2 regions of the Massilia sp. PAMC28688 genome follow, and region 1 is predicted to be linked to the other one. Evidence: predicted binding sites of a transcription regulator. Region 1 holds the regulator's gene; the other holds the start of a gene.

What was found. The regulator sigma-54, encoded in region 1, starts transcription at its own class of promoters, with help from an activator protein. The targets are predictions, from matches to a motif close to TGGCANGNAANCTGCTTT.
Region 2: glnA (type I glutamate--ammonia ligase) is a predicted target of sigma-54. The motif match lies at 12,002-12,019, and genes of this name have one in related genera.

Annotation. Positions count from the first base shown of each region.
Region 1 covers NZ_CP080378.1:1,357,650-1,372,909, forward strand. Annotated here, with positions in the region: gene KY495_RS06035 (TonB-dependent siderophore receptor) at 1-1,502, opposite strand, end outside; gene rapZ (RNase adapter RapZ) at 1,839-2,702, shown strand; gene KY495_RS06045 (enoyl-CoA hydratase/isomerase family protein) at 2,742-3,830, opposite strand; gene hpf (ribosome hibernation-promoting factor, HPF/YfiA family) at 4,000-4,353, opposite strand; gene KY495_RS06055 (RNA polymerase factor sigma-54) at 4,445-5,917, opposite strand; gene lptB (LPS export ABC transporter ATP-binding protein) at 5,921-6,676, opposite strand; gene lptA (lipopolysaccharide transport periplasmic protein LptA) at 6,679-7,284, opposite strand; gene lptC (LPS export ABC transporter periplasmic protein LptC) at 7,321-7,914, opposite strand; gene KY495_RS06075 (HAD family hydrolase) at 7,914-8,426, opposite strand; gene KY495_RS06080 (SIS domain-containing protein) at 8,480-9,511, opposite strand; gene KY495_RS06085 (monovalent cation:proton antiporter family protein) at 9,612-11,597, shown strand; gene KY495_RS06090 (alpha/beta fold hydrolase) at 11,706-12,527, shown strand; gene KY495_RS06095 (diguanylate cyclase) at 12,534-13,664, opposite strand; gene KY495_RS06100 (MOSC domain-containing protein) at 13,830-14,681, opposite strand; gene KY495_RS06105 (hypothetical protein) at 14,814-15,260, shown strand, end outside.
Region 2 covers NZ_CP080378.1:742,344-757,603, reverse strand. Annotated here, with positions in the region: gene KY495_RS03315 (putative Na+/H+ antiporter) at 1-473, opposite strand, end outside; gene KY495_RS03310 (polyhydroxyalkanoic acid system family protein) at 562-843, shown strand; gene KY495_RS03305 (acyl-CoA-binding protein) at 857-1,111, opposite strand; gene KY495_RS03300 (wax ester/triacylglycerol synthase family O-acyltransferase) at 1,243-2,700, shown strand; gene KY495_RS03295 (hypothetical protein) at 3,284-3,514, opposite strand; gene KY495_RS03290 (FKBP-type peptidyl-prolyl cis-trans isomerase) at 3,518-3,874, opposite strand; gene KY495_RS03285 (EI24 domain-containing protein) at 4,015-4,854, shown strand; gene KY495_RS03280 (molybdopterin-binding protein) at 4,865-5,686, shown strand; gene KY495_RS03275 (transglycosylase domain-containing protein) at 6,152-9,235, shown strand; gene KY495_RS03270 (GNAT family N-acetyltransferase) at 9,289-9,753, opposite strand; gene KY495_RS03265 (TAXI family TRAP transporter solute-binding subunit) at 9,950-11,320, shown strand; gene KY495_RS03260 (rhodanese-like domain-containing protein) at 11,321-11,776, opposite strand; gene glnA (type I glutamate--ammonia ligase) at 12,081-13,496, shown strand; gene KY495_RS03250 (DUF4124 domain-containing protein) at 13,666-14,196, shown strand; gene glnL (nitrogen regulation protein NR(II)) at 14,193-15,260, shown strand, end outside.

The sequences.
Region 1 (15,260 bases):
GCCGTCGCTGCTGAATTGGGGCCACAGGAGGCAGCCGAAATGCACGGTGCGAGCGGGTGAATTTCCGGATGCGCAGACAAATCGTCTTCTTCCACTTCCTTGAAACTGCGCGCGATGCTCAAGCGTAGGTGATTGGCATCGTCCTTGCCAATCTTGCGCGACAAATGCAGGGAGGGCGAGAGTATCCGCGATTCATTCCTGACCTGATAGCGATTCTCGCTTACCTGGATATCGGTGGCCTGGGCCGACATACCGGCATTGACATCGACCTTCTCGCTCAGTTCCCACTCATCCTGCACAAACACGCGAAAGCTGCGGTTGCGCCATGCGCTGCGCGCGCCGAGCAGATCGAAAGCAGATGCGCGGGCCCCATCAAGTTCGTACCGATGACGGATGACCTGTCTCATATGGCGAATTGTCGAACCCAATTTCACGTTGTGCCCGTTCGCCAGACGCGTTCGGTACGACATGTCGAGCGCTTGACTGCCACCGCGTCGCTTGTCCAGGCTAAGCCACTCGGATCCTCGCGCGCCTGCAATTGCATCGATTCCGCTGCTTGCACTGTTCGACCGGATAAAGGCGGTCATTACCGACACGTCGGCTTTGCTGGTACTTGACAGCTTGGATTCCCATCGCACCGGCACCCGCAACATGTCCAGCCGTATCCGGTCCCAAGCAGTGTCGGCGGATTCGACGCCACTAGCCGGCAGACGAATATCGCGCGCGGCATTCTTGTCTATCATGGTGGCAATCGAAGGCGACAGCGTCAGCGTTTCGTCATCGGCGCGCTGCCAAATCACGTCCATCGACCCGGACAGCATTTCCTGGCGCGACTTGCCGTCGCTTTGACCATGCCAGCGTAGCTGGTCGGACTGACCGCGAACGGCAATGGACTCGCTGATGTTGCTGCGCTCCAGCCCGGAGCCCGCTTCTGCGGAAAGCTGAAAACTGTACCGCAATGGCGATCCCTGCACTGAGCTGTTGCGCGACAGGTCCATCGTCACCTTGGGCTCGCCACCCGTGGTTTCAATGCCGGCAGCAATCTCGGTCTCTGTCTTGCGCGTCGTCTTGCGGGTGATGATGTTGATTGTCCCTGCAACGCCAAAGGGTCCGTACTCCGCCATGCTGGATTTGACAATTTCGATCTTTTCGACACTGACCAGGTCAAGCTCGGTGGGGGAACGCCCGACCGGCGCCTGCCCGTCGAGCAGTATCTGGGTATAGCCGGGCATGTTGAGAAGACCGATGCGCCCGTCACTGCTTACGGTCACGGCCGGTTCGCGCCGGAGCATGTCCTCGACCTTGCGGACGCCACTTTCCTCGATGCGCTTGCGCCCGATAATGATCTTCCCGGCGACGAACTGGCGCCGTGCCTCTGCATCACTTTGCGCGCCCGTCACCTGCACCACCGGCACCGCGGCCCCTGAAGCGTCATCGGCCCACACGGCAGCAGGCTGGCTAGCCAACAGCACAATGGCGATCGATCGATGCGTTATATTCACAGACATTTCCCCATTGTCGTTTGTGCACCCAGGCCGGCTCAAGCGCCAACGCCACGCCCGTCGATGCCGAGGGGAAATACTAGCAGCGGGAAAATCGTGAAACTTTGCGGCAAACGAGATTGGCATGCGGTTTCAGCCTCGCTACAACAGCTTCGCCGCTGCGATGACTAGCATGCTGCGGTTCGGTGCCGACACAGTGGACCGATCGGCCGACAGTTGCACGCGCAAGCGAAGCGCAATTGTCACGATAATCAACACCCTGCTTGCAAGACACGGGCCCCAGGCGCTCGCGCGGCGTCCAAACAGAAAATGGCCGCATGCGGTATCATCAAGGGCATGCGCATTGTTCTCATTACAGGTATTTCCGGTTCAGGTAAGTCAGTAGCTGTCAGGGTACTTGAGGACTCTGGATACTACTGCGTTGACAATCTCCCGCCCGCCCTGCTGCCAAGCCTGGTAAGCGCGCTCATTGCCGACGGTACCGAGTCGCTGGCGGTGGCAGTCGACGCCCGCAGCGCGCAATCGCTGGTCGAGCTGCCGGCCAATATCCGCATGCTTAAGGACGATGGGCACGACGTCAAGGTCATGTTCCTGACCGCCAATACCCATTCGCTGGTAGCGCGCTTTTCCGAAACGCGGCGTAGCCATCCCCTGTCGCACCAGCTGCGGCCCGACGAAAATCCCGCCTCGCGCCGCACCCTGATCGAATGCATCCTGGAAGAGCGCGAACGGCTGTCCGCCATCGAGCAGCTGGGACATGTGATCGACACCTCCGAACTGTCGGCCAACAAACTGCGCGCCTGGATCAAGGAGCTGGTGGCCATTGAGCGCGCGCCCATCACGCTGTTCTTCGAGTCGTTTGCATTCAAGCTGGGCGTGCCGCTGGACGCGGACTTCGTGTTTGACGTGCGTGCGCTGCCCAATCCCTACTACGACCTCACGCTGCGGCCGCTGACCGGCATGGACGCGCCGGTGATTGCCTTCCTCGACGCGCAGCCCAGCGCCGCCGAATTGCTGGAAGATATCCGCGCCTTTATCGCCAAGTGGCTGCCGTCATTTAAGACCGACAACCGCAGCTATCTGACGGTGGCGGTAGGGTGTACCGGCGGGCAGCATCGCTCGGTGTACATGGCCGAAAGGCTGGCCGCCTACTTCAGCCCGACCGAGCGCGTGGTACTGCGTCATCGCGAACAGAGCTAGTCCGCCCGCCACAGTCCGCAGGGGCCGCCCCCTTGAAGATCAGCCTTGCAAGTGCCGCAGCGGATGCGCGCTGTCCGGCCACACCGGCATGAAAAAGCGCGCCACCATGTCCTCGCTCACCTGCTCCAAAGTCGGCGGATTCCACTTCGGCGCATTGTCCTTGTCAATCACCAGCGCGCGCACGCCTTCCAGCACTTCGCCGTGTTCAAAGTTGTGCCGCACCATGGTGCGTTCCATGCGCAGGCAGCCCGCCACATCGAGGCCGGCACCGCGTACCAGCAGTTCGCGCGTTACGCACATCATCAGCGGTGAACGCTGGCGCATGGCGGCCAGCGCCTTTTGCGCGAAGGCACTGTCGTCGCCTTCGAGCGACAGCATGATGGCGGCGACCGACGGGGCGCCGAAATGGCGGTCGATGTCAGCGCGCGCTGCTGCCAGTTCACTGCTGCCAGACTGTCCAGCAAACGGCGCCGCAAAATTGCTGATCGCCTCGCGCAGCTGCGCCCCTGGCGTGGCGTCGATGAGCGCGCCAAGCGCTGCCATCTGCTCGTGCGGCACGAACAGGTCGGCCAGTCCCACGTACAGCGCATCGGCCGCACCGATGGTCAGCCCCGTCAGCCCCAGGTAGTTGCCCAGCTGCCCCGGCGCACGGGACAGGAAGTAGCTGCCCCCCACATCGGGAAACAGGCCGATGTTCACTTCCGGCATGGCCATCTTGGTTTTTTCAGTCACGATGCGGATGCGGCAATCCGGGCCGCCCTGCGCAATGCCCATGCCGCCCCCCATGACCACGCCATCCATCAAGGCCACGTAAGGCTTGGGATACAAGTGGATCAGGTGGTTGAGTGCGTATTCCTCGGTGAAAAAGTCTTCCAGCAGCGCGCTGCCTCCCATGGGCGTGGCATGACCGCACTCATGGAAAAAGCGGATGTCGCCGCCGGCGCACAGCGCCTTGGGACTGCTGCTGCCGATGACCACCGCATCGATCCCGGCGTCGTCACGCCACGCCTCCAGGATGGCGGTCAGGTCGCGCACCATCTGCAGCGACAGCGAATTGAGGGCCTTCGGGCGGTCGAGGGTGATGATGCCGGTTCGGTCGGCAACGCGATGCAGGACGTATGTGCTCATGGCAGGCAGTAGGAAAGAGAAAAGAGCGCTATTTTACCGCCGCACTGGAGCGCCACCAATTGCTTCCGGCAAGCCGCCCGGGCCCGCACCTGACCAGGGCGCCGGATGCTGACCGCGAACAGCAAAAAGGCGCCCTCGCGGACGCCTTTGGCTGTGGAACCCGGTGCAGTTACACCGCTTCCGGGCTCTGCTCTTCAGGCATGTGCTTGATGGCCTGGTGATTGTGGTCCTGGACCTTGCCCTTGTACTTCATGACCTGGCGGTCGAGCTTGTCGACCAGGCAGTCGATGGCCGCGTACAGGTCGTGGGAGAGGCTTTCCACATAGACAGTTTTGCCGGACAGGCGCAGATTGATTTCGGCCTTCTGGCGCTTTTCTTTTTCAGTGAGATTGTCGACGGTGAGAATCACGGCGATATCGATCACCTGGTCGAAATGGCGCTTTACGCGCTCGAGCTTGGCTTGTACGTATTCACGGATGGCTGGTGTCACTTCGAGATGATGTCCGCTAATTGTGAGATTCATACACACTCCTAAAGATGGTGTCACTTTCAGTTCATGCGCGTGCGCAGAGGAACAAGGCTTACCACCTGGCATTGCCAGGCAATACTGCAATCTACAGACACTTTCGGAGACTGACGGGCGGGATTTTGAGCGCTTCCCGGTATTTGGCAACGGTCCGGCGCGCAATGACCATACCCTGTTCCCCCAGCATGTCCGCAATCTTACTGTCGGATAATGGATTTTTAGGGTCTTCTGCTCCTGTCAATTGCACAATCAGCGCGCGAATCGCCGTCGAGGATGCTTCTCCCCCCGCTTCGGTGGCGACGTGGCTGCCGAAAAAGTACTTCAACTCAAACATGCCGTGCGGGGTCAGCATGTATTTCTGCGTGGTGACACGAGAGATGGTGCTCTCGTGCAGACCAAGTGTATCAGCAATTTCGCGCAGCACAAGTGGGCGCATGGCAACCGCCCCGTGCGAAAAGAAATTGCGCTGGCGCTCAACAATTGCCTCCGAAACACGCAGGATGGTGTCGAAACGCTGGCGCATGTTTTTGATCAGCCACTTCGCTTCCTGCAGCTGCGCGCTCATCTGTCCTTCGCCCTTGCCCTGCTTGAGCAGGCTGGCATACATATTGTTCACCCGCAGGCGCGGCATGACTTCATTGTTGAGCGATACCGACCAGCCGCCCTTGGCCTTGCGCACGATCACGTCCGGCACCACGAAGTCCGACACGTCCGACGCGAACACGGCGCCCGGATGCGGATTGCACTGGCGGATCACGGCCTGCGCCTCGCGCAGGTCTTCGTCATCGCAGTCGAGGGCCTTTTTCAGCTTGTTGAATTCGCGCTGCGCGAACCAGGCCAGGTGCTTGTCGACGATGGCCAGGGCCATGCGCCGCGTGACCAGCGGTACGCCCGGCATGGCCTTGATCTGCAGGCACAGGCACTCCGAGGCCGAACGCGCCCCCACGCCCACCGGGTCAAAGCTTTGCAGCAGCGCCAGCGCGGTCTTCATTTCGTCGAAGTCGATCTCCAGTTCGGCCGGCAGGCGTTCGTGGATCTCTTCCAGCGTTTCGGTCAGGTAGCCATTGTCGTCGAGCGCATCGATGATCAGCTCCACCAGTGCGCGGTCGCGCCCTTCGCTCACCGTTACCCGCATCTGCTCCATCAGGTGCTCGCGCAGCGTGGTCGACGACGCTTCCAGCTGCGGGCGCGAGTCTTCATCGTCCGAGCCCTTGGCACGGGTCTGTTCGCCCCAGTCGGCGTCGCCTTCCGGTCCCTGCGGCGCTTCGCTGTCCGGCGCATCGCCACCCTCCGCTTCGGCCGGCGCCGGTGCATCCTGGGCGCCCGGCTCCGGCGCCGCTTCGCCCGGCGTGGCATTGCTGCCGATGGCGCCGTCGGCCAGCAGGCGTACCGAGTGGTCAAGCGGATCGTCCAGGCGTTCGAGCAGCGGATTGTCGGTCAGCAGCTGCTCCAGTTCCTGGTGCAGCTCCAGCGTGGACAGCTGCAGCAGCCGGATCGACTGCTGCAGCTGCGGCGTGAGCGCCAGGTGCTGCGAGGTGCGTAGTTGAAGTGACTGTTTCATCGCTTACATGCGGAAGTGTTCACCAAGGTAGACGCGCCGTACCGATTCGTCCGCGATGATGTCGTCTGGCCGTCCCGACGCCAGCACCGCACCCTGGTTGATGATGTAGGCGCGGTCGCAGATGCCAAGCGTCTCGCGCACATTGTGGTCGGTGATCAAGACGCCGATGCCGCGCTCTTTCAGGAAGCGCACGATGCGCTGGATCTCGATGACGGCAATCGGGTCGACGCCGGCAAACGGCTCGTCGAGCAGGACAAAGCGCGGGTTGGTCGCCAGCGCGCGCGCGATTTCCACGCGCCGCCGCTCGCCGCCGGAGAGCGACATGGCCTGGCTCTCGCGCAGCTTTTCAATCTGCAGGTCGGCCAGCAGGTTGTCGAGGCGCTCGTTGATCTCGGTCTTGGAGAGCGATTTGCCATCCACCTTTTGCAGTTCGAGCACGGCGCGGATGTTTTCTTCCACTGTCAGGCGCCGGAACACCGAAGCCTCCTGCGGCAGATAGGACAGGCCGAGCGTGGCGCGGCGATGAATCGGCATGGTCGAAATATCGACCCCGCTGATATCGATACTGCCCGCGTCCGACGGCACCAGGCCCACGATCATGTAGAACGAGGTGGTCTTGCCGGCGCCGTTGGGGCCCAGCAGGCCCACGACCTCGCCGCACTCCACCTGCAGCGAGACGTCGCGCACCACCAGCTTTTTGCCATAACTTTTCTGCAGCCCGCGAACGATCAGCGTGCTGCCGCAGCGTTTCGGTTCCATGCTCAGGTCCCCGGCGACTGTGACGGAGCCGGAGCCGGAGCCGGAGCCGGAGCCTGCGCAGGCGTCTCCGTTGCGGCGCGCGGCCGGCGCGGGGCGATGATCAATTGTCCGCGGCCGCCGCCAGGCTTGCTGGCGCCGCTGGCATCATTGCGGGCCGTGAATACCTCGCGCAGACTGTCGTAGGAAATGTATTCGCTCTGGATTTCGTCAGTCAGGCGCGTGCCTTCCAGCTGGCGAATGCGGGCGCCGGAAAACAGCTTGACCAGGGCGCTGCGCTCGTCGTACTCGATGCGCGCCGCCTCCCCTTCCACCCACAGATTGGGGCCACCGTCGCGCTTCTGGCGGAAGGTCGCAGGCTTGCCACCGTTGCTGGTCATGGTGATCTGCATGTAGTCGTCGGCCGTGCGCTTGATGACCACCCGTTCGGCGCGCAGCACCAGCGTGCCCTTGGTCACAATGACGTTCCCGGTCAGGATGGTGGTCTGGTTGACTTCATCGACCACCAGGTCGGTGTAGTCGATCACGGCGGTCTTGCCCGCGTCTGCCTTTTCGGCCGAGGCGGACAGCATGGCCAGCCCCATGACGGCGATTGCGATAATTTTTTTCATGTTCTTGTCAGTCTGTTTGTTTGGTCTTGCCCGATGCTAGCGCGCCGCCGGTGGCGGATACACCATCCTGCCGCGGCCCATCGTGATCTGGCGCGTGGCGTCGTTGGCCTGCATTCCCATGCCGGTAATGGTGGCGCTGCCCATTGTCATCTTGACCTGCTGGTCCGTTTTCATGCGGTCTTCGTCCGGCAGCACTGTCAGCGCCTCGGTCTGCATCTGCATTGCGCGCGTGGTGGCCGATGCCGGACGGCTGATATCGACATTTCCCAGCAGGTCCACCTCGTTGTCCTGGTGCCGGATGCGCGCGCTGTTGGCCCTGGCCGTCATGGGCGGCGCGCCCGGGGTCAGGTTCTTCAGGATCGGCCGCTCGACGATGGACACGTCGCTGTGCGGCCGGTGCGTGAGGCGCTCGCCATGGAACAGGTAGCGCGGCTTGCCGTCAGGAGTCATGCGCACGAAGCTGAATTTTTCGATGATGTAATCCGGCTCGTCGCCCGCATCGGGGTTGAAGCTCACATCCGGCCGGTTCATGACCTGCACCAGCCAGAACGAACCGGCGGCCAGGAACACCCCGGCCGTGATCATCGCCAGCAGCGGCCAGCGGTGGGCTGTGCGCTTGTGTTTATCCATCAGGCGAAATACGGCGCCAGCGCCGCCTCGTACGTACCCTGGGCACGCATCACCATGTCGCACACCTCGCGCACGGCGCCGCGCCCGCCCCCCGCGCGCGTGACGTAATGGGCGCGGTGCTGCACCTCCGGGTGGCCGGTTGGTACGGTGACGGCAAAGCCCACCTGCAGCAGCAGCGGCAGGTCGATCACGTCGTCGCCGATATAGCCGCACTGGTCGGCCGTCAAGCCGGTTGCCTCCAGCAGGCGCGCAAAGGCCACCCGCTTGTCGTGGATGCCCTGGTGCACGTGCTGTATGCCCAGGTCGGCCGCGCGCCGCACCACGATCGGCGAATTGCGGGCACTGATGATGGCGGTCGCCACCCCGCTTTTCTGGAGCAGCTGGATGCCCAGGCCATCGAGCACATTGAAGGTCTTGGTCGCTTCGCCATCCGGGCCGTAGGTAAGGCTGCCGTCGGTCAGTACGCCGTCGACGTCAAAGATCATGACCTTGATGGCCGCAGCGCGGCGCATGTGCGCAAGTTCGGTGCGGGGACGCTCTGCCGCGATGTTGTTCGGGTCAGTCATCAGATCACCTTTGCGCGCGTGAGGTCGTGGATGTGCAGGGCGCCCACCAGGCGATCTTCATCATCGACCACCAGCATCTGGTTGATGCGGTTTTCTTCCATCACGTGCACCGCGTCCACGGCCAGCTGCTCCGGCCGCACGCGGCGCGGATTGGCGTGCATGACGTCGCGAATGACGATCTTGGTGAAGTCCTGGACCCGTTCGATGAGGCGGCGCAGGTCGCCGTCGGTGAACACGCCGATCGGGTGGCCGGCTTCATCGACCACCGCCGTCATGCCCATGCCTTTCTGGGTGATTTCAAGCAGGGCCGTGGCCAGCGGCACGTCGGCCAGCACGCGCGGCACCGCCTCGCCGCTGCGCATCACGTCGCGCACGTGGGTCAGCAGGCGCCGGCCCAGGGCACCACCGGGGTGGGAGCGCGCGAAGTCTTCTTCCTTGAAACCACGCGCGTCCAGCAGAGCCACGGCCAGGGCGTCGCCCAGGGCCAGCGTGACCGTGGTGGAAGCGGTGGGTGCGAGGTTGAGGGGGCAGGCTTCCTTGGCCACCGAAACATCGAGGTGGACGTCGGCCAGCAGCGCCAGCGAGGACTTGGGATTGCCCGTCATGGCGATCAGGGGCGCACCCATGCGCTTGATGATGGGCAGGATCGACATCAGTTCTGCCGTTTCGCCGGAATTGGAAATGGCGATAAAGGCATCCTGCGCCGTGACCATGCCCAGGTCGCCGTGGGCAGCTTCTGCCGGATGGACAAACATGGCCGGGGTACCGGTGGACGCCAGGGTGGCGGCGATCTTGCGCCCGATGTGGCCGGACTTGCCGATGCCCGACACCACCACCCGGCCACCGCAGGCAAGCAGCAGGCCCACAGCCTTGCCCACGCTGTCGTCGCCGAGCAGGCGCCGCTGGAGCGCGTGCATGGCGTCGACTTCGATGTCGAGCGTCTCGCGCGCCATGTCCATGGCCCGTTCGAGCGCTTGCTGGTCAAAACGGTCAAAAGCTTTCAGCATTGTTTTTTCATCGGTTACACTCATGGAAAGCAGTATAAACGAATTGCGAAAGCAAAAAACTTGCCAGACGTAACAAACAACGATTTCCGCGTACGCGGTCCCCACATTACTTCATTGGCAAAGCATGGTGTCAGGTCTCGAACAAACGCTCTTATTGCTGGGCAGCGCAGTGCTGGGCGTAGTCGCTTTCCGCTCTCTCCACCTGCCTCCCATGCTGGGCTACCTGGCCGTCGGCATCCTGATTGGTCCCCACGCGCTGGGGCTGGCCGAAAATAACGACACCACCCACACCCTGGCCGAATTCGGTGTGGTCTTCCTCATGTTTTCAATTGGCCTGGAGTTTTCGCTGGCCCAGCTCATGGCCATGCGGCGCGTGGTGTTCGGCCTGGGGACGGCGCAGGTTGTATTGACAATCGCCTCCACCATGATATTCGGCTGGCTGCTTTCCACCCAGCTGCCGCCGGCCTACCAGGTCAGCTGGCAGGCGGCTTTTGCCCTGGGCGGGGCGCTGGCCATGTCCTCCACCGCCATCGCCGTCAAGATGCTCACCGAGCGGCTGGAACTGGAAAGCGAACATGGGCGCAAGATCATCGGCATCCTGCTGTTCCAGGATCTGGCCGTGGTGCCGCTCCTGATCATGATCCCGTCGCTCGGCAAGCCGCCCGAGGAACTGGCCGAGACGCTGGCCTGGGCCGGCCTGAAGGCCATTGGCGTGCTGGTGCTGCTGCTGTTCATCGGGCAGAAAATCATGCGCAAGTGGTTCACGCTGGTGGTCAAGCGCCGCTCGCAGGAGCTGTTCATGCTCAACCTGCTCCTGATCACCCTGGGCGCGGCCTGGATCACCGAGCGCGCCGGCCTGTCGATGGCGCTGGGCGCTTTTGTGGCCGGCATGCTCATTTCGGAAACCCAGTACAAGCATCAGGTGGAAGAAGACATCAAGCCGTTCCGCGATGTGCTGCTGGGGCTTTTCTTTATCACCGTGGGCATGCTGCTCAACGTCCAGCTGGTGATTGCGCACTGGTGGCTGGTGCTGATCCTGCTGTGCGGCCCGGTGCTGGTCAAGTTTGCTCTGATCGCGGCGCTGACCAAGTTGTTTGGTTCCTCCGACGGGGTCTCGATCCGCACCGGCCTGGCGCTGGCGCAGGCCGGTGAATTCGGCTTCGTGCTGTTGACGCTGACCTCGGGCGCGAACCTGATCGATCCTTTCATCATCCAGCTGGTGCTCGCCTCCATGGTGCTGTCGATGCTGGTGGCGCCCTTCCTGTTCGAGAAATCGGACCGGATCGTGATGAAGCTCTCGTCCAACGAATGGATGCTGCAGTCGCTGCAGCTGACCCAGATCGCTTCGCGCACCATGGCCGCGCAAAAGCACGTGATCATTGCCGGCTTCGGCCGCAGCGGGCAGAGCCTGGCCACCCTGCTGTCGGATGAAAAAATCGCCTACCAGGCGCTGGACCTGGACCCGGAGCGGATCCAGGAAGCGCAGGCCGCCGGTGCCAGCGTGTCGTACGGCGACGCGGGCCGCAAGGAGAGCCTGGTGGCGGCGGGCCTGTATCGCGCCAGCGCCCTGGTGATCACCTATGCCGACACGGCGTCGGCGCTGCGCGTGCTGCACCTGGTCCACGAGCTGGCCCCGGCCCTGCCGGTCATCGTGCGCAGCTACGACGACACCGACCTGGATTTGCTGAAGAAAGCTGGCGCCGCCGAAGTGGTGCCGGAGGCGCTCGAGGGCAGCCTGATGCTGGCCTCGCACGCCATGGTCATGATGGGCGTGCCGCTGCGGCGCGTGGTGCACCGCGTGCAGCTGGCGCGCGACGAGCGCTATGCCTCGCTGCGCGGCTTCTTCCACGGCGCCGGCGACGCGGGGGACGATCCCGAGCACACCTACGTGCGGCTGCATTCGGTGATCCTGCGCGACGATGCCGGCGCCATCGGCAAGCGCGTGGAAGAACTGGAGCTGCACGAAGTGGGCGCGGAAGTGACCACCATCCGACGCGGCAAGGACCGGGTGGAGGTCAAGCCCCGCACCGAATTCAAGATGGGCGACGTGGTGGTGCTGCGCGGCTCGGCCGACGCGGTGGACCGGGCCGAGAGCCGCCTGCTGCATTAGGCACGCGCGCAGCACGATTGCGGCGGGGCCACGCAAAATTGGTTAGGATGGGCGTGACGGGAGCCGTGCCGTCCCGGCTCTTCTCCGCCACCCAGGACCCGCCCTTCCATGAAACTGCATCAGGAACTTATCGCCACCAACGGCATCAAGCTCAATGTCGCGAGCGTGGGCGCCGGTGCGCCCATCGTGCTGCTGCACGGTTTTCCCGATACCCACACCAGCTGGCGCAAGCAGGTGGCGGCACTGGTCAATGCGGGCTACCGCGTGATCATGCCGGACCTGCGCGGTTATGGCGCCAGCGATGCGCCGCCGGGAACCGATGCCTATCACGTCAAGGTGCTGTGCGCCGACATCATTGGCCTGCTGGACGCCATGCAGCTTGAGCGCGTCTACCTGGTGGGCCACGACTGGGGCGCCGTGGTGGGCTGGCACGTGTGCATGGCGGCGCCGCAGCGGGTGGAGCGGTTTGCCGCGCTGTCCGTGGGCCACCCCAACGCCTACGCCGGGGCAGGCATCGCCCAGAAACTGAAAGCCTGGTACGCCGGCTTGTTCCAGCTGCCGGGCGTGGCCGAAGCCATGGTCCGGGCCGGCGACCTGATGGCGCTCAAGCCGCAGGCGGTGGACGAGGCGCAGCTGGACGACTGGCGCGCCAACTTCAGCGGCGAAGGACGGCTCACGGCCGCCCTCAATTACTACCGCGCCAACAGGCATCTGGCACTGGGGGCAGAGTACCCGCCGGTCACCGTGCCGGTGCTGGGCGTGTGGAGCGAAGGCGACCCGGCGCTGACCGAGGCGCAGATGCAGGATTCGGCAGCCTGGGTCGCGGGATCGTTCCGCTACGAGCGCCTGGACGGCGACATCGGACACTGGCTGCAGCTCAAGGAGCCGCGCCGCGTCAACAAGCTGCTGATTGGTTTCGGCGCGGCCTGACGGCCCCTATTCGCCGGCAATGACGCGGTTGCGCCCCGCTTCCTTGGCCTTGTACAGGGCGCTGTCGGCCTTGGCCAGCAGGGCCTGGCCCGCGCCTTCGGCCGCGTTGTCGCGCGCAAAGTCGTCCAGCGCGGCAACGCCAATGGACACCGACACGGTCTGCGTATTGCCGCTTGAGAGGGCAAACGGGCGGTTGAAGATGCTGGTGCGAATGCGCTCAGCCACCACGCTGGCGTCTGCCAATTCGGCATTGATCAGCAGGACCACGAATTCCTCGCCGCCGAAGCGCGCCAGGGCATCGGAAACGCGCAACTCAGCCTTGATGCGGGTGGCCACTTCACGCAGCACTTCGTCGCCGCCCTGGTGGCCCATGGTGTCATTGACCTGCTTGAAGTGGTCGATGTCGATGTACATCACCGAAATGCGGTACTGCTGGCGGCGGGCGCGCGCCACCTCTTCGGTCAGGCGGCGGTCGATGTAGCGGCGGTTGTAGACGCCGGTCAGCGAATCGGTCAGCCCGATGTACTTGAGCATTTCGTTGCTGATGACGTTTTCGAGGCAGATGGCGATAATCGAGGCCATGTGCTCCACAAAGTCGGTCCCCATGGAGGGCGTGAAACGGGTGCCGTCCAGGCTGCCCAGGTTGAGGCTGCCAATGAGGCGCTTGTTGCGCAGCAGGGGGACCAGGGCAATGCTTTGCAGGCCGGCCGGGGCATGCGGGAACATGGGCTGGTGGCTGGCCGGAATGTACGGCCCCAGCAAGGGACGGGGCGGCCCGGTGAGCAGGTCGCTGCGCGATGGCACAAACCCCAGGGCCGGTGCATTTTCCACGAACACCAGGTGCGGGTAATCGTCGAAATCGACGCCAAGGCGCGTCATGACGGTGCGGATATCTTCGCCTTCATCAATCAGGCACAGGCTGACAATGTCGAGCTCGGAGATCACGGGCAGGCTGCGGAAAATGGTGCTGATCAAACTGGGGAAACTGTCGGAGCCCACAATTTCCAGGTCGAACGCCTGATGCCGGCACATGATGCCGTGGTTGCGTTCGGCCTGCTCCATCATGTGCGCCATGCTCGCGCGCAGCGATTCGTTTTCTTCCGTCAGATCGCGCCCTGCAACGCCCGCGTCGTGCATATCGTTCCTTCCCGTTTCATCTTGCTGGTACGTGTATCACATTACGCCATCCTGGCGCGAATGAAAATGAAAATTGGCAACAACGTGTCGTTTGTCGCGCATTATTATGCACCGGGAGGGTGGGCGCCGCCGCCCTGCTGAATCAGGCAATCCCAGCCGTGGCTCTCAGAACGCGAGCGTCATGGTGACCGGCATGCCCACGTACAGGCGCTCGCCGTCACCGGCGGTAATGATGCAATTCATGCCGAAACAGATGGCGTCATTCATGGCAGGCCGGGTTCGAAAGCTGCGCATGATATCGAGCGGATCGGGACCGGGCACACCGGTGGCCTGGTCGACGGCAGGAATGGGGCAACGCCCGCATGGCTTGACCGGCTTGAGCTGCGCCGCGCCGAGGGCAAAGTGGTCGGCAAAGTCTTCCTCAAAGGCGCCGATGCCGTCGATGACGACGTTGGGACGGAGACGGTTCATGGGCAGTGGCGCACGTCCTGCCGCCACCATCTTGTCGTTGAGCTCGGCCAACGAGGCCGAGCCGGCCAGCAGCACCGGGTATCCGTCCGAAAACAGGGTGGGCGCTTCGATACCGCCGGTCCACTTGGTGCTGGTCACGCGCGAGGCGCCGGCATGGAAGCGTACCAGCCGGCACGGCGCGCCAATGGCGCTGGAAAACCAGGCCGCCGTCAGGTCGTCGCAATCGTAGGCCAGCACCTTGTCGTCCCAGATCGACACTTCCAGCGTGCGTTCGTGTTCCGGATCGGGCAAGCCAAGCGGAATTTCCAGGCGCAGCATGCCGGGCGCGCGCACTTCCAGCGTCTCGCTGCGAAGACGCGGCGCGATGAGGGCCATGCGCGGATGTTCGCGCTGGGTCAGGTAGCAGCCCTGTTCATCGACCAGCATCCACTCGCGGTCATACACGGCATCGACCGACAGGCCGGCCGTGGTCAGCGTTGCTTCCTTGACCGAAATACCGGCACAGGATTTGATCGGATACAAAGTCAGTTCGGACAAAATCGCCATGCTGTGCTATTTCTTGAGAGGAAGTTGGCCGCCAGTATGCCTCAGATCTCACGGGCGGAATAAGTGGGAATTGTCGCCGAAACGGTTTAATATCCGCAATGTTGAATTTTTAATAAAGAATGGGATGGTTTCATGTTCAAGCTTCGTATGGCCGCCGCTGCCAGCGCCCTGCTGGTGTCATCGTTCACGCACGTCATGGCCGCGCCACCGGCTGGCGTAAAAGGCGCGCTCGACGGCGAGCGTATCGGCCTTCTGCCGTCGGAAAACTTCCGGCTGCGAGACGGCAAATGCGCAGACTGCGCCACTCTGCCCCAGGCGCTATGGTATTTCAGGGATGACGTGCTGGCTGTTCCCCAGCCGGCCCAGCCTATCTCGGGTTTTGGCAGCTACACCGGCATTGCGCAGGACGTGAAGGCGTGGTCGACCTCCCAGCCCGCCCTCAAGCTCGAGAACCCGGGCCTGGTCTGGCTGGGTGCACCGCACATTTTCGACGATGCCACCTTGCTGCCGGACGGGCGCCAGGTGCGCGCCGCAGACGGCAGTGTCAGCCCGCTGGCCCTGGTGCCAAAGATCCCCGCC
Region 2 (15,260 bases), 620 kb from region 1:
ATTCCCTGGTCCTGGCGGAACACCAGGGGTGCGAGCATGAGTGCGGCCAGCGTCATGGCGGCCGGCTCCGTGATGAAGGAGCCCAGCAATGGCACCAGGGCCAGGCACAGCCATACACGCACGAGCGCGGTACGCAGCGGCACCACGCGCGCCACCGTGTCGACCAGGGCGCGAATGGTCTCGAGCACCGGGCGCGAGGCCGCCACCACCATGATGACAAACACGAACAGGGGTTCGGTGTAGGTGCGCGTCTCGGCATACTGAATGGCCTGGGCCCCGCCTGCCACCAGCGCCATGGCCACGATCAGCACCATGGCCCACAGGCCGAACACCACCTCCACCTCGCCCATGAAGTGAAACAGGCCGGCGTGGCGCGGAAAGCGGTCGGCCAGGCGTTCAAAGGTCTTGGTGGCGAAGGTATGAGCCAGCGCCAGACCAAACAGGATGGCGGCAATCAGATCAATATCGGACATGGGAAGCATGATGGAGATGACAAGCCGTCATTATAGAGCGAGCAGAGGCGGTGGTATCATGTCGCCAATCGACTTTGGAAAGCATCACATGGCAGACATCAGCATCATTCACGAACACAAACTGACGCCGAAAAAAGCGCGCGAAGCGGCGCAAAAGGTGGCCGACAGCATTTCCGAAGAATATGGCCTGGCGTGCGAATGGGAAGGCGATACCCTGCACTTCGAGCGCAGCGGCGTGCAGGGCCAGCTGACGCTGGAAAAGAAAAAAGCCGAGATGTTCATCCGTCTCGGCTTCCTGATGAGCGCCATGGCGCCAATGATCCAGTCCAAGGTGGAAGAGAACATGAAGAAGGTGTTCGGTTCCGCCTGAGGCCGGGGCCTGATCAGCCCTTCAGTTCCTCGATCAGGTCAATGTACTGCTGCATGGCGTCTTCCTTGCTGATGCCCTTGAGGCCATCCCAGGCATCGTACTTGGCGCGCCCGACCATGTCGGTAAAGCCGGGGCGCTTGCCGTCGACATCGCCGGCCGAGGCCTGCTTGTAGAGCGCATAAATCTTCAACAAGGTCATGTTGTCGGGACGCTCGGACAGGTTCTTGGAATCGGCCTGGGCCTGGTCGAATTGTTCTTGCAAACTCATAAAATCTCCTGTTGGCTAAAAAATGTTGCTCGGATATTGTCGCTAGAGTAATGTGCCTAGAATCTTAGCGCAACAACTGCCATATTGCGCGCAATAATAGATCCATAGCAGTTCTTTAGAGGAGACGCTCCATGTTGTCGAAGCCCCGGTCCGGATTTAGCCGCAAGAAGATGTCGACGGTCGATACGGCCTGGCTGAGGATGGATTCCGACGGCAACCTGATGATGATCGTGGGCGTGTCCATGCTGAGCAAGCCGGTGAGCGTGACCGGGCTCAAGCAAGCGCTTGAATCGCGCTTCCTGGTGTACAAGCGGTTTCGCAGCCGGGTGGTGAGCGACCTGTCCGGGTCCTGGTGGCAAGAGCAGGAAGTGGACCTGGATGACCACGTCATCCACACGGCGCTGGCCTCCGGCAAGGGCGGGGCCAGCAACAAGCCGGCACTGCAGGCACTGGTGGGCAAGCTGTCGCAGGAGCCGCTCAATCCCGAAAAGCCGCTGTGGCAAATGCACCTGGTCGACAACTGCCGGGGCGAAGACGGCAAGCTGCGCCAGGCCCTGATCATCCGCATCCACCACTGCATTGCCGATGGCGTGGCGCTGGTGGGGGTGTTCATGTCCATGTTCGACAAGACGCCGGATGAAAAAGACCATTCGCCCTCGCCCCGTGCGGCCGCGGCGGCGGAAGAAAACCCGTGGGAGCAGATCATGCTGCCGGTGACGGCGGCCTCGATCAAGGCGATCGACCTGTCGTCCAACGTCTTCATCAAATCGATGACGATGATGACGGACCTGGACAAGCTGCCGGGGCAGATCACCGCCATCGGGCAGACCGCGGGCCAGCTGGCCATGGATGCGGTCAAGCTCACCACGATGGAAGAGGATACGCCCACGCGCCTGAAGGGCAAGCCGAACGGCAGGAAGCACGTGTCCTGGAGCGAGCCGCTGCCGCTGGCGGAAGTCAAGGCCATCAGCAAGGCCTATGGCTGCTCGATCAACGACGTGCTCATGGCCAGCGTGGCCGGGGCTTTGCGCGCATATCTGAAGGGCAAGGGCGACGACGTCGCGCATGACTGCGATGTACGCGTGATGGTGCCGGTGAACCTGCGCAAATCGAGCCGCCAGCAAAAGCTGGGCAACGCCTTCGGGCTGGTGCCGCTGGTGTTGCCGGTGGGGCTGGAAAACCCGGTGGCGCGGCTGTTCGAAGTGCGGCACCGCATGAATGAGCTCAAAGGCAGTTATACCGCGCTGGTGGCGATGTCGGTGCTGGGCGTGTTGGGGGCGACGCCCAGGCAGGTGCAAAACGAAATCCAGAATTATTTCGCGCGCAAGGCCACGGCCGTGATGAGCAATGTGCCGGGGCCGCAGCAGCCGCTGTATATCGCCGGCAGCCAGCTCGACCAGTGCATGTTCTGGGTGCCGCAGTCGGGCGATATCGGCATAGGCGTATCGATCCTGAGCTACAACGGCGGGGTACAGTTCGGCATCGTTACCGACGACGCCCTGGTGCAGGATCCGGACAACATCATCAAGCGCTTCGCACCGGAATTCGAAAAGCTGGTCTTGCTGGCGCTGATGGGCGACTGGGACTGACCCCAATCCCGCCCAGCGCCGGCCATCAGTTTCCCCATGCCAGGGTCAGACCACTTAAACAGTCGAAAATCAATTTCCCAATGCCAGGGTCAGACCACTTAAACCTTCAAAAATCAATTTCCTCCAGCCAGGGTCAGACCACTTAAGCGCGGCCAAAGTAACGTTTTCGGCCGCGATCTGGCCGCGGAAATTGCCGACACAGCAAGCAGTTGCCGGGGAATTTTAATTTTTCGAACTAAATTGCCAGCCGTCGAACGTGCTGGATAAAATCATTGGGATCGATGAAGGTCTGTAACGAAATTCAATCCTCGAATCCAGCACCGGAGAGGGCCCGGCAGCAAATCTTATTCGCCGATTTGCTCGATGATCTAAAAAGGATTTTGAAAGTTGCTTTTGCCGGTTTTAAGTGGTCTGACCCTGGCTGGAGGAAATTGATTTTTTGACGTTTAAGTGGTCTGACCCTGGTGGGTTTTAAGTGGTCTGACCCTGGCTGGAGGAAATTGATTTTTTGACGTTTAAGTGGTCTGACCCTGGTGGGAGGAAATTGATTGAGGTCAGGGATGTGGTGTGGGAAATTGCGGCCTCAGTTGTTCTGCCGGCGGTCCGCTTCTTCCTGGCGCCGCTTCTCGGCCTTTTCTTCTTCGCTGTCGCGGAAGGGGTAGGTGGCCACGGCCACCGCACCTTTGCCGACGGCGACGCCCGTCTTGACGGCGACAACGCCCGCCCCGACCACCGCGCCGCCTACGGCCAGCACCGTACACCCGCCCAGCGCTGCCGGCAGCAGCGCCATCAGGACGATGGGTACGGCCCGCACCGCCTACACTGCCAGCAGCTCGACGTCGAAAATCAGCGTCGCGTTCGGCGGAATCACGCCGCCCGCGCCACGCGCGCCATAACCAAGGCTGGCCGGAATCGTCAGACGCCGCGCGCCCCCCACTTTCATGCCCTGCACGCCTTCATCCCAGCCGCGGATGACCTGGCCGCCACCGAGCGAGAACTGGAACGGGTCATTGCGGTCCTTGCTCGAATCGAACTTGGCGCCCGTGCTGCCGTCGTCGTTGCGCAGCCAGCCAGTGTAGTGCACGGTGACGTGCTGGCCAGCCTTGGCCTCGGCGCCTTCGCCTACGGTGATGTCTTCGTACTGCAGGCCGCTATCGGTAGTGATCATGGACATGTGTTCTTCCTTGCTGATTGGTTGATCGGCAATTGTAGTCGATCATGCCCAGCCTTGCCACCGGGAGCGAGCACGGCCAGCGTCCGCCCCGGTTTTCGATTATGCTGGCGTTTATTGCATTTTTCGACACATTTTTGCCCATGACCCCTTCCACCGCGCGCCCCGTCCTCACCGCCTATGGCCGCGCCCTGCGTTCCCAGTTCACCGGCCCCATGCTGCGCCTGTCGATCCTTCCCTTCCTGCTGTCGCTGGTGCTGTGGGGCTTGCTGCTGTATTTCGGCTATGAGCCGTTCCGCGATTACGTGGCCACCCTGTTTGCGTCCTACAACGGCTATGGCGCCAGCAGTACTTTCCTCGGCTTTTCCGGCATGGGCGTGCTCAAGGCGATCATCGTGCCGCTGCTGTCGATGCTGGTGCTGCTGCCCCTGATGATCGTCACGTCCATGATTTTCATGGGCGTGGCGGGGATGCCGCCCATCGTGCGCCACGTCAGCGCGCGCCAGTATCCCAAGCTGGAAATGAAGCGCGGCGGCAGTTTCATGGGCAGCGTCATGATCAACCTCACCGGCTACCTGGTATTCGTGCCGCTGTGGCTGCTCTCGCTGCCGCTGTATGCGTTCGCGCCGCTGGCGGTGCTGGCCCAGGTGCTGCTGTGGGGCTGGCTCACCTCGCGCGTGATGGCTTATGACGCCCTGGCCGACCACGCCAGTGCCCAGGAAATGGCAACCATCGTGCGCGCCCATCGCCGCCCCCTGATGCTGATCGGGATGGTTTCCGGCGCCGCCGGCGCCTTGCCCGGCCTGGCCTGGGTGGGCGGCGCCATCGTGTCGGTGCTGCTGTTTCCCATCCTCGCGGCGTTGTCGGTGTGGCTGTTTACGATGGTGTTCATCTTCACCGGCCTGTGGTACCAGTACTACTGCCTGCAGGCGCTCGAGGAATTGCGCGCCCAGGCCAGTCCCGCCCAGCCACTTCCCGCCTGAAGGATCGACCATGCCGGTAGCAGCAAAGACCTTTGGCCTCATTATCATCGGCGACGAGATCCTGTCGGGCAAGCGCCAGGACCGGCATCTGCCGCACCTGCTGGAGCTGCTCGCCGCGCGCGGCCTGCAACTGGCCTGGGTCCAGATCATTGGCGACGACCCGCAGCGCATCACCGCCACGTTGCGCCAGTCCATGGCCAGCGGCGACGTGGTGTTCTGCTGCGGCGGCATCGGCGCCACGCCGGACGATCACACGCGCCAGTGCGCGGCGCACGCGGCCGGCCTGCCGCTGGCCCTGCATCCTGAGGCATGCGCCAATATCGATGAGCGCATCAGCGAGATGGCGCGCGCGGCCGGGCTGGCCGCCGACCTCGCATGCGCCGAACACCAGCAGCGCCGCCAGATGGCCGTGTTTCCCGAAGGCGCCACGCTGATCCCGAACAGCTATAACCGGATTGCGGGCTTTAGCGTCGGCACCCATCATTTCCTGCCCGGCTTTCCCGTCATGGCCGGCCCGATGATGGCATGGGTGCTCGATCACCTGTACCGCGACCAGTTCCACCTGGTGGCGCGCGCCGAGCAGTCGATGCTGGTGTACGGCATCCACGAGTCGGCCCTGGCGCCATGGATGGCGGCTGTCGAGGCGCGCTACCCGCAGGTCAAGGCCTTCAGCCTGCCGCATGTGGGCGAGGGCGGTGCGCGTGCCCATATCGAATTTGGCGTCAAGGGCGATCCGGTGCAAACGGCGGCGGCGTTCGCGCAGCTGTGCAGTCACCTGGACGGCGCCGGCGCCGAGTACGCGCCACTGCCGGCGCACGGTGCGCCGGCCTGATTGAGAGCGCCATGACATGAATTGCCATGCGCCTTCCGTGCGCCGCACTCTGCCGTTGTTTTTTTGCGAAAATTAAAGCCCGTGATCAACTTTTCTTGAACACGGCTTCGTGTCGGCGGGTGCGATGTGGTGCAATGGTAGTCCTGTGTGTACTGGACGCTTCGTTGCCATCCAGTGCCAATTTGAATAAACAAAGCGATACGATTGACTACCCCGTCACAGCGCGGTCCGAAGCACAGATGGCAAAGGTTGTGCGGTACATGGCAGGGGCGATTGCGTCAGACCAGTTGAGCCATCATGGAAAGTAAGCGTCGATCCCGACGGCCAGGTTTAGCAAACGTGGTGCGCAGGTTGCGCGCCAGAGCGTCGACAAATATTAACCGCGAGGCCGGCGATTCCGGTCTCCATTACCCGCATCCCCACCTGTCGCTGGTGCCCGAGGGACCGCAAGAAAAAGGTGAAGGCATGTTGGAACATACTGAAGCACACTCCCCGGAACAGGATTCGGCGCCCACCCCGCCGAAGAAAAAACGCGGCCGCATCAAGCTGGTGCTGGCGCTGATCCTGCTCGCGTTGCTGTCGGTGGTGGTGGTGTGGGGCGTGCACGAGGCGCGCACCTCGACCATGCAGGCCAAGTTCTTTGCGCGCATGGCCAAGAAGATCAGTTACAAGGTCGAGCCGGGGCCGTCCCCTGCAATCCGCTTTCCGTCCGACAGTCCTTACGATGAGCGGCTGGGCTACGCCAATATGCCGGACTATCTTGAAAAGCTGAAAACGCGCGACTACGAGATCGCCGCCCAGGCCCGCATTTCGCCCAAGATGGTGGAACTGGCCGACCGCGGCCTGTTTGCCACCTATCGCGAAAAGACCAAGGTTGGCCTGACCATCCTCGACTGCAAGGCGCAGCCCCTGTTCTCATCGCTGTACCCGGAGCGCTACTACGCCAGCTTCGCAGAAACCCCGGCGCTGCTGGTCAAGAGCCTGCTGTTCATTGAAAACCGCGAGCTGCTCGATACCAAGTACCCCAAGCGCAATCCGGCGGTGGAATGGGACCGCTTCAGCAAGGCCGTGTTTGACAAGAGCCTGCAAATGTTCATCCCCGGCGAAGACCGCCGTTCGGCCGGCGGCAGCACGCTGGCGACCCAGATCGAAAAATACCGCCATTCGCCCGACGGCCGTACCAGCTCGCTGTCGGAAAAGCTGCGCCAGATGGCGTCGGCCACCCTGCGCGCCTATCAGTATGGCGAGGACACCACCATGGCGCGGCGCCAGATCGTGGTCGACTATCTCAACACCGTACCGCTGTCGGCCAAGTCGGGCTATGGCGAAGTTAACGGCATCGGCGACGGCATGTGGGTCTGGTACGGGCGCGATTTCGCGTCCATGAACAAGGTGCTCCAGGGCGACGTGACCACGCCCGATGCCGCCCTCACCTACAAGCAGGCGCTCTCGCTGATGATCGCCCAGCGCCGTCCGGCGCATTACCTGGGCGCCGGCGACGACGACCTGGAAGCGCTGACCAACACCCACCTGCGCGTGCTGGCCGCGGCCAGCGTGATTTCGCCGCAACTGCGCGACGCTGCGCTCAAGGTCAAGCTCTCGCCATCGACGGCCTCCGGCGTGGCCCCGCCCGCGGCCAACAGCTTCGTCTCGCGCAAGGCCGCCAATGCGGTCCGTACTCACCTGGGCAGCCTGCTCGGCGAGAGCCGGCTGTACAATCTGGACCGCCTCGACCTGTCGGTGGTGAGCACGCTCGATTCGGACGCCCAGCAGGCCGTGACGGCCATGCTGCGCAAGCTGCGCGACGCCGCCGCCGCCGAAGCGGCCGGCCTGACCGGCAAGGGCATGCTCGGCAACGGCGATCCGGCTGCCGTGGTGTACAGCTTCACGCTGATGGAGCGCGGCGAAAACGTGAACTATCTGCGCGTGCAGACCGATAACTACGACCAGCCGCTCGATATCAATGAGGGCGCCAAGCTCGATCTCGGCTCCACCGCCAAGCTGCGCGCGCTCGTCACCTACCTCGACATCGTCGACCAGCTGCACAAGCGTTTTTCCGGCATGGAGGTGGCCGAGATCAGGAAGACCGTGGTCGACCCCAAGGACTTGATGACCCAGTGGGCCATGGCATACTTTTCGGACCTGCCAAAAGATGGGCCGCGCGACTTGCCTTCCATGCTCGCGGCCGCGCTGGACCGTAAATATTCGGCCAGCCCCCACGAAGGCTTTTTCACCGGCGGCGGCCTGCACACCTTTGGCAACTTCAGCAAGCTCGATGACCGCAAGATCATGTCGGTACGCGACGCGCTCAAGAGTTCGACCAACCTCGTATTCGTGCGCATGATGCGCGATGTGGTGCGTTACTACATGTTCCAGCTCCCCGGTTCGTCGGCGGCCCTGCTGCAGGACGCGGACGACCCGCGCCGGGCCGAATACCTGGCCCGCTTTGCCGACCGTGAAGGCCGCGAGTTCCTGACGCGCTTTTATAACAAGTACCGCGGCAAGAACGCGGCCGAGTCGGAAAAAGTGCTGCTGGCCAGCCTGCGCCCCACGCCGACGCGCCTGGCGGCGGTACACCGCACGGTGCGGCCGGAGGCGACGCTGCAGCAGTTCAGCGCCTTCATCCACGACAATCTGCCATCGGCCAACGAGGTGCCGGAAGAGCGCATTGCCCGCATGTACGAGCAGTATTCGCCGGCCGCCATGTCGCTGGCCGACCGCGGTTACGTGGCCACCATTCATCCGCTGGAATTGTGGCTGGTCGGTTACCTGCGCAGCCATGACAAGGCCAATTTCGCCGACGTGGTGGCGGCCAGCGTCAAGGAGCGCCAGCTGGTCTACGCCTGGCTGTTCAACACGCACCGCAAGCATGCCCAGGATCGCCGCATTGCCGGCCTGTTGGAAGTGGAAGCCTTCCTCAAGGTCCACGCGCAGTGGAAGAAGATGGGTTATCCCTTCGATTCGCTGGTGCCCTCGTATGCCACGACCCTGGGGGCGTCGGCAGACCGGCCGGCATCGTTGGCCGAGATGATGGGCATTATCGTCAACAATGGCGTGCGCAAGCCGGTCGAGCGCATCGATTCGCTGCACTTTGCCAAGGGCACACCTTACGAAACGCTGGTGCGGCATGCCAAGCCGCCGGCGGGCGAGCAGGTCCTCTCGCCTGACGTGGCGCGCGCGGTGGCCGATGCCATCCGCGGCGTGGTGGCCGAGGGTACCGCCAAGCGCGTCAAGACTGCCTTCCAGCTCAAGGATGGTTCGATCATCGCAGTCGGCGGCAAGACCGGCACCGGCGACCAGCGCTTTGAAGTCTACGGCGCCGGCGGCCGCCTGATCGAGTCGCGCTATGTGAACCGGTCGGCGACCTTTGTCTTCAATATCGGCGAGCGCTTCTTCGGCAGCATGACGGCGTATGTGCAGGGTCCGAAATCGGCCGACTACGACTTCACCAGCGCCCTGCCGGTGCAGTTGCTGACCGTGCTGGCGCCGTCGCTGATGCCGCTGATCGAGCCGCCGGCCAAGCCGAACGGCCAGACCTGCGTGCGCTGACGTTCCGGCAGCCGGCCCTCGGGGCAGGGACGGCTGCCGCCTGGTGCGCAATCCTAGGGCGCCAGTTTCAGCTTCATGCCGTGATGCGACGCGACAAAGCCCAGCTTTTCATAAAAGCGTAAGGCATCCGGCCGCTCCCTGTCGGTTGTTAGCTGCAGCATCACGCAGCGGCGCGCGTTGGCGCGCGCAATCGCATGCTCAAACATGCGCGTCCCCACGCCGCTATTGCGTTCAGACGATGCGATACGCACCCCTTCAATCAGCGCCCGCCACGAGCCCCGGTACGTGAGATAGGGGATGAAGGTCAGCTGCATCACGCCGACAACCCGATCTTCTATCGTACACACGATGAGCTCATTGTTTGGATCCGCGCTGATTGCGCTGTATGCAGCGTAGTACGAGGAGGGAAGAGGCTGGGCGGGACTTTCGCGCCGGGCCCCGAGCGGGTCATCGGCCAGCATGGCCACGATAGCGGGAATGTCACTTTTCGTGGCGGGTCGAAATACCGGTGAATGCATGCGCGGCTTCTCTGTGTGATGCAGGATTGCCTAAAATACCACATCGCGCCCGGCCCGCCAACAGCTGGGATCTTCTGCGCTCACGCAGGCTGCAAGTGTCCACGGACCGTGCCCCGGGCCTGGCGCTGCACGTGCAGCTTGCATATTGGCCGGTTTGTTGGCATTGTCCCGCTCCATGAAACCATTGCAACGCGCCATGTCGAAAATCCGGAAGTTCACCCAGTTCTCGTTCCGGGACCTGGTCGCCGCGACCGGTCCCACTATCCTCATCATCGCCGCCCTGTGCCTGCTGGCCTATGTGCTGGTCGATCCCACCCCGCCGCGCCACGTCACGCTGGCCACGGGTCAGGAAAACAGCGCCTATGAAGAGCTGGGCAAGAAATACGCGGCCGCGCTGGGCCGGCATGGCATCAAGGTGACACTGGTGCGCTCGCTCGGTTCGCAGGAAAATCTGCAGCGCCTGCAGGAGGGGAAGGTCGATATCGCCTTTGTCCAGAGCGGATCGAGTGATGGACGGGGCGGCGCCGACCCCCGGCTGCAGGACCTGGTGTCGCTGGGCAGCCTGTTCACCGAGCCGGTCTGGCTGTTCCTGCGCGAGCCGGTCAAGGCAGCGCAGATCAAGGACCTCAAGGGCTTGAAAATCAATGTGGGGCCGGAAGGCACCGGTGTGCCGCAGCTGTTTCGCAAGATTCTGGACCTGAACGGAATTGAGCCCGATGAGGTCACCCTTGGCGCGCTCGAAAACACCCCGGGCACGATGGCCCTGCTCGACGGCAGCATCGACGGACTGGTGTTTTCGTCGGGACCGGAGGCGCTGATGGTGCAGATGCTGCTGCAAACGCCCGGCATCCGCCTGTTCAACTTTGACCAGGCTGAAGCCTATGCACGGCGCCTGCCATTCCTGTCGCACGTGGTCCTGCCGCGCGGGATCGTCGATGTGGGACGCGACTTGCCGGCCCAGGATTACCACCTCATCGCGCCCACCGCCACGCTGGTGGCGCGCGAGCAGCTCCATCCGGCCCTGGTGGACCTGTTCGTACAGGCGGCTACCGACATCCACGGCGGCACCGGCTGGTTCCAGCAGCAGGGCCAGTTCCCGACCGAGCGGTATACCGAAATTCCCGTGTCGCGCGACGCCGCCAAGTTCTACAAGGATGGACCGCCGCTGCTGCAGCGCTACATGAGCTTTTGGATGGCCAATTTCCTCGACCGCATGTGGGTTGTGGTGGTGGCGCTGGCGGCGTTGCTGCTGCCCCTGTCAAAGGTGGTGCCGCCCTTGTACGTGTGGCGCATCCGCTCGCGCGTCTACCGCTGGTATGGCCAGCTGCGCACGGTGGAGCAGGAACTGGAGGCGGCGCAGGCGGCCGGCCATCCGGAGCTGGCCAAGGGACTGCTTCAGCGCCTCGACGAGATCGAGGAACTGGTCAACCAGATTTCCATTCCGCTGGCCTTTGCCGACGGCCTGTACGGCCTGCGCAGCCACATCAACTTCGTGCGCCAGCGGGTCAAGGGCGTGCTGGCGGCCGGTGACGCTGCGGCCGCTGCGAAAGACGCCGCGCCGGCCTGATCAGGCCCCATTCCAGGGCAAGCCTGCATGGCACCAGCCGCCCACGCTCTTGCGATGGCCCAGCTGGTCCTTGTCCCCTTCGAACCCTTCCAGGATATCGTAGCTGTTGGCATAGCCATGCTCGGTGGCCAGGGTGGCCGCGTGGCGCGAGCGCACGCCGGAGCGGCACAGGAACAGCAGCACGTCATCCTTCCCGGCCACACTTTCAAGCTGGCGCATGAAGTCGGCGTTGGGGACATTGCCGGGATAGGTAAACCATTGCACCGCGCCGTGCTGCGCCTCGGGCAGGCAGACGCGCCCGACCCAGTCGCGCTCGGCATTGGTGCGCACGTCGATCAGCTTGACGCGCCGGTCTTGCTGGACCAGCGTGAATGCTTCCTGCGGCGTGACCGCACCGGCATAGGCGCCGGCCGCACGCTGCCTGGCGGCGTCCAGAATGTGTTCAATGTTGCTCATGTCAGGCTCCGTGGTGATTGTGAAACGTCTGCGCGCACCATCCGGATGCGTTTTCGCCATTTTCGTGCATTCTGCATCAAAAGAGTGCATTCTCTTATTTCCGCACCATGACAGTGCACCTGTTGATATCGCGAAAGATCGATATCAAATCAGGAATACTGGAGTTTAGGGTCAATTGCGGGCAGGTTCAACGATCAAGTGGCTATAAGGGCATGCTTTTTTGGCTGGCATGCTTTCTGCTATCATCCCCCTTGAGTTTTGTCGCACGTCGGCAAGCCCCCCATTTCAATTAGGAGAGTAACGCATGGCAATGACCGCCGCAGAAGTCTTGAAAATGGCAAAAGACAACGAAGTCAAGTTCGTTGATTTCCGCTTCGCCGACACCCGTGGTAAAGAACAGCACGTGACCGTGCCGATTTCCCACTTCGACCTGGACAAGTTCGAGTCGGGCCATGCGTTTGACGGTTCCTCGATCGCCGGCTGGAAGGGCATTGAAGCATCGGACATGATCCTGATGCCAGACCCGAACACCGCCAATATCGACCCGTTCATGGAAGAGACCACGCTGTTCATGCAGTGCGACGTCATCGAGCCTTCCGACGGCAAGGGCTACGACCGCGATCCGCGCTCGATCGCCAAGCGCGCCGAAGCCTACCTCAAGTCGACCGGCATTGGCGACACCGCCTTCTTCGGTCCTGAGCCGGAATTCTTCATTTTCGATTCCGTGCGCTGGAAGATCGACATGTCTGGCTGCTTCGTCAAGATCGATTCGGACGAATCGTCCTGGGCCACCGACAAGAAGATCGAAGGCGGCAACAGCGGCCACCGTCCAACCGTCAAGGGCGGCTACTTCCCGGTGCCACCGGTCGACTCGTTCCAGGACATGCGTTCGGAAATGTGCCTGATCCTCGAAGCGATGGGCATCCCGGTTGAAGTGCACCACCACGAAGTGGCCGGCGCCGGCCAGAACGAAATCGGCACCAAGTTCTCGACCCTGGTCGAACGCGCCGACTGGACCCAGAACATGAAGTACGTGATCTGGAACGTGGCCCACAGCTACGGCAAGACCGCCACCTTCATGCCCAAGCCTATCGTTGGCGACAACGGTTCGGGCATGCACGTGCACCAGTCGATCTGGAAAGACGGCAAGAACCTGTTCGCCGGCGACGGCTATGCCGGCCTGTCGGAAGATGCACTGTTCTACATCGGCGGCATCATCAAGCATGCGCGCGCCCTGAACGCCATCACCAACCCGGGCACCAACTCGTACAAGCGCCTGGTGCCCGGCTTTGAAGCACCGGTCAAGCTGGCCTACTCGGCACGCAACCGCTCCGCCTCGATCCGTATTCCGCACGTGGCCAATCCAAAGGGCCGCCGTATCGAAACCCGTTTCCCGGACCCGCTGGCCAATGTGTACCTGTGCTTCGCCGCGCTGCTGATGGCTGGCCTCGATGGCATCGCCAACAAGATCCACCCGGGCGAGGCAGCGTCGAAAGACCTGTACCACCTGCCGCCGGAAGAAGACGCGCTGATCCCGACGGTGTGCGCCTCGCTGGAAGAAGCACTCGATGCACTCAACAAGGACCGCGAATTCCTGACCCGCGGCGGCGTGTTCAGCGACAGCATGATCGATGCCTACATTGAACTGAAGATGCAGGACGTACAACGCATGCGCATGACCACCCATCCGGCCGAATTCGACATGTACTATTCGCTGTAAGGGACAAGGTGATTGCCAATGCGTTAGCACCTGATATCGGGCTGCTATCGTAAGTGTAAGCACCGTGTAAAAAACGCGGGGAAAGCAACGGCTTTCCCCGCGTTTTGCATTGGATGTTGTATATTCGGGTTGAACTTACTTTCTGCACGGACAAACCGTGATGCATGCCATGGAGACCACACTGACTAGCCCATCTGCTTCGCGACCGTCCGCTGCGCGCCTGTTGGCCATCGTGGCCGCATTCGGCCTGGCCCTGGCGCAGCTGCCGGCCCAGGCCCAGATCTACCTGTGCGTCGACGCCAGCGGCACGCGCGAACTGACCGACCGGTACAAGCCGGGCTGCAAGTCGCTCGACATCGCCAGCAGCATTCCCGCGCCGTCGGGCGGCGCGCGCCGTGCTTCGGCGCCGCCACGCGCGGCCGCGCCGGCGGCCACGCCGTCCGACTTCCCGCGCGTGGACACGTCGCAGCAAAGGGCGCGCGACAATGACCGGCGCGAGATCCTGCTGGAAGAAATGCGCGCCGAAGAAAAGCGCCTCCAGGATCTCAAGACCGAATTCAAGGGCGGCGAGCCAGACCGTCTTGGCAGCGAGCGCAATTACGCCAAGTACCTGGAACGGGTGGCCAACCTGCGCGAGGCCATCGGCCGCTCGGAAAAGAACATCGAGGCGCTGCAGCGCGAAATCGCGGCCATCAAATGAACGACACCGCGCCGCTTGACCTGGCGCAGGTGGCGGGGCTGGACCTGCTGGCCTCGAGCGTGCTGCTGCTGGGGGCCGATGGCTTGATCCTGTATGCCAATGCGGCGGCCGAGAACCTGCTGGAAGTATCGAGCCGCGCACTGCTGCGCCAGCCGCTGGCAAGCGTGTTTGCCAATTCCCACGAACTTGACAGCCTGTGCACCCAGGCGCTGGCCCACCAGTATGCGGACCTGCGCCAGGACCTGACGCTGGAACGCAATGGCAAGGCGCCGCTGCATGTGCACAGCATCGTCTCGGCCACCGGTGACGGCCAGGACATCGGTTTGGTGATCGAACTGCGCGAGAACGTGCAGCAGTTGAAGCTCGATCGCGAAGAGCGCATCCTCGACCAGAGCCAGGTCAACAAGGAACTGGTGCGCAACCTGGCCCACGAAATCAAGAACCCGCTGGGCGGCATCCGCGGCGCGGCCCAGCTGCTCGAACTGGAACTGCCGCCGCTGCACCTGACGGCGCTGCGTGAATACACCCAGGTCATCATCAAGGAAGCGGACCGGCTGCAGACCCTGGTGGACCGCCTGCTGGCGCCGCACCGCCGGCCGCACATTGTCGGCGACGTCAATATCCATGAAGTGTGCGAGCGCGTGCGCAGCCTGATGCTGGCCGAGTTCCCCAGCGGGCTGACCATCCGGCGCGATTACGACGCCTCGATTCCCGAATTCAGGGGCGACAAGGAGCAGCTGATCCAGACCGTGCTCAATATCGCGCACAACGCCGCCCAGGCCCTGTGCGAACGCATCGCCGCCGGTGACGCCGAGATCATTTTCCGCACCCGCGTGGCGCGCCAGGTGACGCTGGCCAAGGTGCGCTACGGGCTGGCATTAGACTTGCATATCATTGACAATGGACCTGGCATTTCGCCCCAGATCCGCGACCGCATTTTCTACCCGCTGGTATCGGGCCGGGATGGCGGCAGCGGCCTGGGGCTGACACTGGCGCAAACCTTCGTGCAGCAGCACATGGGTGTGATCGAGTGCGAAAGCCGGCCCGGACTGACCGATTTCAGG